3 regions of the Paenibacillus sp. 2TAB23 genome follow, and region 1 is predicted to be linked to each of the others. Evidence: riboswitches for the same ligand, from Rfam matches in the RefSeq annotation. Region 1 holds a riboswitch; each other region holds the start of a gene.

Region 1 (2,264 bases):
TGGAGATGCCGCGAATGCGGTCGCTTGCGTGAACAGCAGTGAAGAGGATAAAAGGAATGCTGCCAGCAGCTTCGTGTACTTCGGTTGTGCAATTTTCATGAATATGACCTCCACGTGGTTGTAATTCCGATCAAATTAATCGGGAATATGTAATGTCACATAGTATACCAACAGAAAAACGAGAGTGTCAACATATATTTACGTATGGTTAATAATCCGAATAAAGGTTGTTGTCATCTGCAATGCTCTGAATATCCTCCGAGCTTATGCTGATGTACCCATAGCCCTCTGCTTGCTGCTTTTTCAACGCTCTCTGTTTGAAAAACTTCGGGCTTCCTTCGCCGGCATCCTCATCGTACACAAGCAGAATGCCATCCGTCTTGCGAAAGAGCAGCTCGTCTCTTGCCGTGAACTGCCATATGCCATTATAGGACTGGTTGCTGACGGAAGCGTAGTAATCAACACCTTTCAATACCTCATGGTAAAACTCTTTTTTATCGTCCTTCCACTTTTCTTCTGGATTGCTATAGGCCGAAATAATAGACAGGCGCAAATTCGGATAGAGCTCCTTTAACGTGATCACGACCTCGCATGCCCACAAGTCCACGCCGTACTGTCCCGGCGTGATGACCCATTCCAGACCATCCTCTATAAGCGGCACGAGCTTGCCCATCAACGCTTTCTTGATAAAAACGATGCCCTCGTGCTTTTGGTTGAAAATGTTGAGCTCATGGGCGCGATAGCCTGTAACAAGTAAATTTTTCATCGATTCAACGCCTTTTCGGATAATTATGGTTTACATCTCTCAAGTGTATGCTATAGTAGAAAAAAAACAAACCGAATATCGACCTGAATCTTTCACTAGGGGAGCCTTATGGCTGAGATGGAGCATCTGCTTCGGACCCTCGGAACCTGATCTGGATTATTCCAGCGGAGGGAAGTGGAGCAGACGCATTCATGCATGTGCGAGAAGCCATGTTGAACGTTAGACCCGCTCATTTCCTTTTGGGAATCGGCGGGTCTTTATTGTTTTATGAAGCCGGGAATGCTTTGGCTAATTGAGATACATGGGAGATGAGTTCATGACGCGGTACAAAGCATTGACGATCGCCGGTTCAGACAGCGGCGGCGGTGCGGGCATTCAAGCCGATCTAAAAACCTTTCAAGAGCTCGGCGCCTATGGGATGTCTGTCATTACCGCCATTACGGCCCAGAATACGCTTGGCGTGCAAGGCGTATTCCCACTAGAAGCCGCAGCCATTGAGAAGCAGCTCGATTCCATTGGCGAGGATTTAACGCCTGCCGCCCTCAAAACAGGCATGCTGTTCAGCAGTGAGATCATTGAGATCGTTGCCGCCAAGATCAAGCAATATGACTGGCATAATCTCATTATCGATCCCGTGATGATAGCTAAAGGCGGGTCCGCTCTGCTCCGGCAAGATGCCGTGCGAACACTTATCAAACAGCTAGTTCCGCTTGCGCTCGTGACGACGCCAAATATTCCTGAAGCGGAGCTGCTCGCCAAAATGCCGATTCGAACGCTTAACGACCGCGAAGAGGCTGCTCGAATTATTCACCAAATGGGCTCCCGTTGCGTCGTCATCAAGGGCGGACATGCGGCCCCGGATGAGCGGATTGTCGATCTTCTATATGACGGCGAACGTTATATGTATCTGGAAAGCAAACGTATTGACACCCGCCATACGCATGGCACGGGCTGCACCTTCTCCGCGGCAATAACGGCTGAGCTAGCGCAAGGCAGATCGGTACCAGAGGCAATCCGAACCGCCAAAGCGTTCATTCAAGCAGCCATTGAGGATCAACTTGGGTTCGGCGGCGGACACGGCCCGACGAACCACTTTGCTTTTCGGCGCAAACAAGATGAAACAGATTATATGACGAAATAGCTGCATGAAAAACGGGTGTCTCGATGAGACACCCGTTGGCTTAATCAAATACAAAGCTGCTTGGCCTGCTAAGCGGTTCATGACCAGCCTCTAATCGATTCGCAGAAGCAGCAGGCTGCTTGCAGTCGTCTGCTGCGCTGCCAATTGCGATGCTAGGATCATTAAGCTGAACGATTACAGATTCCATTGTGCCTTCCAGCTGCTTATTCGTTGCCCGCTCAGCCTCTTCTGACGCATGAACGCGCTCAGGCACCACGCCATAGCTTGATAAGGCAGCTGCAATAGTAAAAATCAGTACTGACATGCATATCGCGTTCCGTATAACGGATTGTCCACTCATTTCCTCACCCATTCTTT
Region 2 (2,264 bases), on a different contig from region 1:
ATTCCGGTAAAAATTCGTTCGTGAAAGCTTTCTCCGCCTCAAGCTCCTTCTCCAGCAGCTTGTGCTCAAACATCCAGCTTGCGTAGTTTTCCCATACGCTAAGCTTCTGCTCGCCCCAGCGCGGCGCATCATCCTGATATTTAGGGCTTAGCCATTTCTGGCTAGCCCGAACGAGCTCCGCGTTCAAGTCCGGCTCGGCTTTAATCAAAATCTCCGCAGCCTCATCCGGATTGCCGATTGCGAACTGGTACCCTTTCGCCGCCCCAGCCGTAAACGCTTTGACGATATCCGGCTTATCCTTGATCATAGCTTCGCTTGTTGAAAGCACCGGCGTATAATAATCCAGCTTGTCGCTATAATCCGTCAAATATAACATGTTGATTTTCTCGCCGCGAAGCTCTGCCTCTACGCCTGTCCATGCATAATAAATCCACGCAAAATCAATATCGCGCTTGACCGCCGTGAAAAAATCGCTGTCGCCGATGCTGATCATGTTGACCTTGCCCACATCAGCACCCTTCTCCTGCATAAGCGACTGAATGACAGCTTCCTCAACTGGAGCTCCCCAGCCACCGTAGGTTTTCCCTTCGAATTTCTCTGGCGAATCAATGCCCTTGGCTAGCGGCGATGCGAAGCCTGAAGTATTGTGCTGAATAACCGCTGCGAGCGATACGAGCGGCACGCCTGCGATCCGGGCCATCGTAATGGACTCTTGGTAGCTTACGCCGAATTGTACGCTGCCTGATGCGACCATTTGATCGGCTCCGCTTTGGCCTGGCTGGATAATTTCAACATCAAGCCCCAGTTCTTTGAAAAAGCCTTTATCTCTAGCGACATATAGTCCGGTATGATTCGTGTTCGGTGTCCAGTCAAGAACAACCTGTACCTTCTCGAGCGGCTTGTCCGCCGTCCCGCCTTGCTCATTTGGTTCCTCGCTTGCTGCCGGCGCGTTTCCGTTCGATCCGCAGCCCGCCAGCGCCAATACGATAACGAGCATGGCGCCTGCCATTCTCCACGACATTCTCCCTGCCTTTTTCAACATCATGATGTCTTTGTTCCCCTCTCATTGCTCCTATTTGTCTATCATGACGAACCAGCCTCGTATCCGGTGCCCAACCTGCGCCATTAATACGGCAACAAGCGTAAACGGCTGTCGCCGTCCTCTGTGGCAAAGCAGTCGTTTCGCGGAGATATACAAGCACATTTATATGTGAAAACATATAAATTCTTATATATCAAAAAAAAGCGTCCTCCCAATCCGGAGGACGCCATATAATCGGCTGTGCAGCTGCTTGCAGACGGTCAATGCTCGATCTTCTCGATCCAGCAAGCCTGGCAAACAGAGCTTCTGTCCCTACGCTGGCATTATCCAGATCAGGTTTAACGGGTCGGAATTGTACTGATAATTCCCTCTCAGCCGGCATAACCAGCTCCCCGGAACATATTTGGTTACGTCAATACTTTCAATTGTATAGCAAAACCTATCGTTACCGCTAGTTTTTTTTGAAAAGCCTAATCATCCGCCCTGCTGGCGTTTGTTCTTTCTGCATACCACTACGATATACATCGGCTCCGCGCTCTTCAGCTCATGCAGCGGAATCAGCTCATGCGGGTTCCACTCCCGTTTGTAGGTAGCTGCCCGCTCAGGTGCCATACCGTGCGCTTCGCGCAGCCAACGCATCGTCGGAAACAAAGAATCATCATAAATGTTTTGGCCGTATACAGCCTCGATAGCATAATACTGTACAAGCTCCCCAATCAGCTCGGACGTTCGGTACTCGAAGCGGTGATGCTGGTTGAAGGGCAGCTCTTCAAAATAAATCGGCGTATTCGTAACCGTGCGGTTCGGCGTCGATACGATAAACAAGCCGCCTTCTTTGAGCACGCGCGCCGATTCCTTTATCCAGTCCGCTCCTATCGCAACATGCTCGATTGTCTCGAAGGAAACAACCGCCTCGAAGGAATCATCCGCGTAAGGCAGCGCCAGCACATCCGCATCGGCGAACGATACGCCGCTGCCGCCGTAGTCACGTTCCGCAAGCGCAAGCGAGGCGCGGTCCACGTCGACGCCAACGACCTCCGCCGCTCCGGCTTGCTTCAGCATCGCGCTGCCATATCCCGCTCCGCAAGCGGCATCCAGTACGCGCAGCCCTTTTACAAGCGGTCCGGCAAACGTATAGCGGCTCATATGCTCATGGTAGACGCTGCTGTAATCTTGTTTCACAGCTTGATTGACAACAAGACGCTCACCCGTGAACATCACA
Region 3 (2,264 bases), on a different contig from region 1:
AGCGGCAAAAAGGTCGTGCTCTTTATGGGCCGGCTGATTCCGCTTAAAGGTGTTCATCACTTACTGAATATCGTGCCTCAGCTCGCCAAAAGCCATCCAGAGCTGGTTGTTGTTATTGTCGGCAGCCCCTTCTACGGATCCCATCGCAAAACAGCTTATGCACGCAAACTTGAGCAGTTGGGCCGCAGAAGCGCTGGCCACGTAAGGTTCGTTCCTTATGTTCCTTACAGCGAGGTTGCGGGCTGGATGCTGTCCGCTGATGTAGTTGTCGTTCCTTCAGGAGCACGGGAGGCATTCGGCTTAGTCAACGTGGAGGCGATGTCCTGCGGCGTTCCCGTTGTTGCGACTCGCGCTGGCGGCATGAAAGAAATTATTCGTAACGGAGATACCGGATATCTTGTTAATCCGCATCATGTCGAGCGTGAGCTGAGAGAGAGGCTCCATGAGCTGCTGCGCGACAAGCAGCTGCGGCAGAAAATGGGCAGACGCAGCAGGGAACGCGTGGAGCAGACCTTTACTTGGCGCCATACGGCGGATCGCTGGGTGAAGCTGCTTAAGGAAAGTGGCCTATAGCTTCCATATTTAAAGCTTCTTGGAAAATAGAGGGTTGACACCGCTCTCGCCGAAACGGTATAGTCAAACAAGGAAATCCACTAGGGGCGCCGTCATGGCTGAGATAAAGCGAATCGCTTTGGTCCCTTTGAACCTGATCTGGGTTATGCCAGCGTAGGAAAGTGGAATTGTGCGTTTATGAAACAACGCGTGAAAGCTCTGCTTGGCAATGGGCCGATTGGACGGCTTGTTTTTGAAATATAGAGAATGTATATCCTTAGGCTATACATTCTCTATATTTCTCGGAATGAAACGCGCCGCCAAAGTTCGGCGATAGCCGTTTCACCTTGCTCAGTCTAGTAGAGTCGTGTCTGCTCCTAGAAATTTCGGACGGACCGCACACGTTTAACGACACACTTCGACCGCTCCTTTGCTGGAGCGGTTTTTTTGTGCGGATAGCAGTTAAAGCTTCTGATAAGGGGAGCGAAGCAGACGCACATGAATCGCTTCAGCGTAGGATGCATGTGCATCGATTTGCAGCGGCGGTATTTTTAAGCTTTCTTATATGCTCGTATATGCCACCAGGGGAACCTGAAATGATTTCACTTGGGAGGTTATTATTCATGGCTATTGTAATGAGACCGCTGCCAGGCAGCCGCAAAGTTTATGTTACGGGCTCGAAGGCAAGTATTCGTGTTCCGATGAGGGAAATCGCACTTTCACCCAGCACGGCAAGAAACGGTGAGGAGCTGCCGAATGAGCCGGTTAGGATCTATGATGCAAGCGGCCCTTATACGGATGAAAGCTACGAGGCTGATGTAAGGCAGGGACTGCCGGCATTGCGCAATGAATGGATTTGCTCACGCGGAGACGTTGAGTCTTATGAAGGCAGGAACATAAAGCCGGAGGACAACGGATTTATTTCGGAGAAGCGCGTGATGGAGCGTGGGGCAGAAAGGTTTCCCGGACTGTCGAGAAGACCTCTGCGGGCAAAAGCCGGGGGAAACGTCACGCAGCTTCATTACGCACGCAAAGGCATCGTCACTTCTGAAATGGAGTATATCGCTATTCGCGAAGGAATGGATCCCGAAGTGATACGCAGTGAAGTAGCAGCGGGGAGAGCGATTATTCCATCCAACCTAAATCATCCTGAGAGTGAACCGATGATTATCGGCCGGCATTTTCACGTAAAGATCAATGCCAATATCGGGAATTCGGCTGTAGCCTCCTCTATTGAGGAGGAAGTGGAGAAAATGACATGGGCAACGCGGTGGGGCGCGGATACGATTATGGACTTGTCCACAGGCCAAAATATTCATACCACAAGGGAGTGGATCATTCGGAACTCTCCGGTACCGGTGGGCACAGTACCAATCTATCAAGCACTGGAGAAAGTGAATGGGAAAGCCGAGGAGCTAAGCTGGGAAGTATTCCGAGACACGCTGATTGAGCAAGCGGAGCAGGGTGTTGATTATTTTACGATCCATGCTGGCGTATTGCTCCGTTACATTCCGCTTACAGCTAAACGCGTGACGGGAATCGTGTCCAGAGGCGGATCGATTATGGCTGCTTGGTGCCTTGCTCACCATAAGGAAAATTTCTTGTATACGCATTTTGAAGATATTTGTGAGATTATGAAAGCATATGATGTGTCCTTCTCGCTGGGTGACGGGCTGCGCCCAGGCTCGATTGCGGATGCCAATGATGCGGCA

Evidence for each region. A riboswitch is a leader RNA that binds a small molecule or an ion and turns the genes downstream of it on or off. The one in region 1 is predicted to bind thiamine pyrophosphate.
Region 2: it holds a riboswitch for thiamine pyrophosphate, as region 1 does, so the genes downstream of both, AB4Z29_RS03310 (ABC transporter substrate-binding protein) here and thiD (bifunctional hydroxymethylpyrimidine kinase/phosphomethylpyrimidine kinase) in region 1, are expected to answer to the same signal.
Region 3: it holds a riboswitch for thiamine pyrophosphate, as region 1 does, so the genes downstream of both, thiC (phosphomethylpyrimidine synthase ThiC) here and thiD (bifunctional hydroxymethylpyrimidine kinase/phosphomethylpyrimidine kinase) in region 1, are expected to answer to the same signal.

What each region holds. Positions count from the first base shown of each region.
Region 1 is NZ_JBFRGD010000003.1:388,777-391,040, forward strand. Features, by position in the region: gene AB4Z29_RS07065 (hypothetical protein) at 1-99, opposite strand, end outside; gene AB4Z29_RS07070 (DUF1273 domain-containing protein) at 209-766, opposite strand; TPP riboswitch at 854-956, shown strand; gene thiD (bifunctional hydroxymethylpyrimidine kinase/phosphomethylpyrimidine kinase) at 1,083-1,907, shown strand; gene AB4Z29_RS07080 (hypothetical protein) at 1,948-2,259, opposite strand.
Region 2 is NZ_JBFRGD010000002.1:136,803-139,066, reverse strand. Features, by position in the region: gene AB4Z29_RS03310 (ABC transporter substrate-binding protein) at 1-1,045, opposite strand, end outside; TPP riboswitch at 1,335-1,447, opposite strand; gene AB4Z29_RS03305 (methyltransferase domain-containing protein) at 1,517-2,264, opposite strand, start outside.
Region 3 is NZ_JBFRGD010000014.1:51,399-53,662, forward strand. Features, by position in the region: gene AB4Z29_RS19800 (glycosyltransferase family 4 protein) at 1-573, shown strand, start outside; TPP riboswitch at 646-750, shown strand; gene thiC (phosphomethylpyrimidine synthase ThiC) at 1,176-2,264, shown strand, end outside.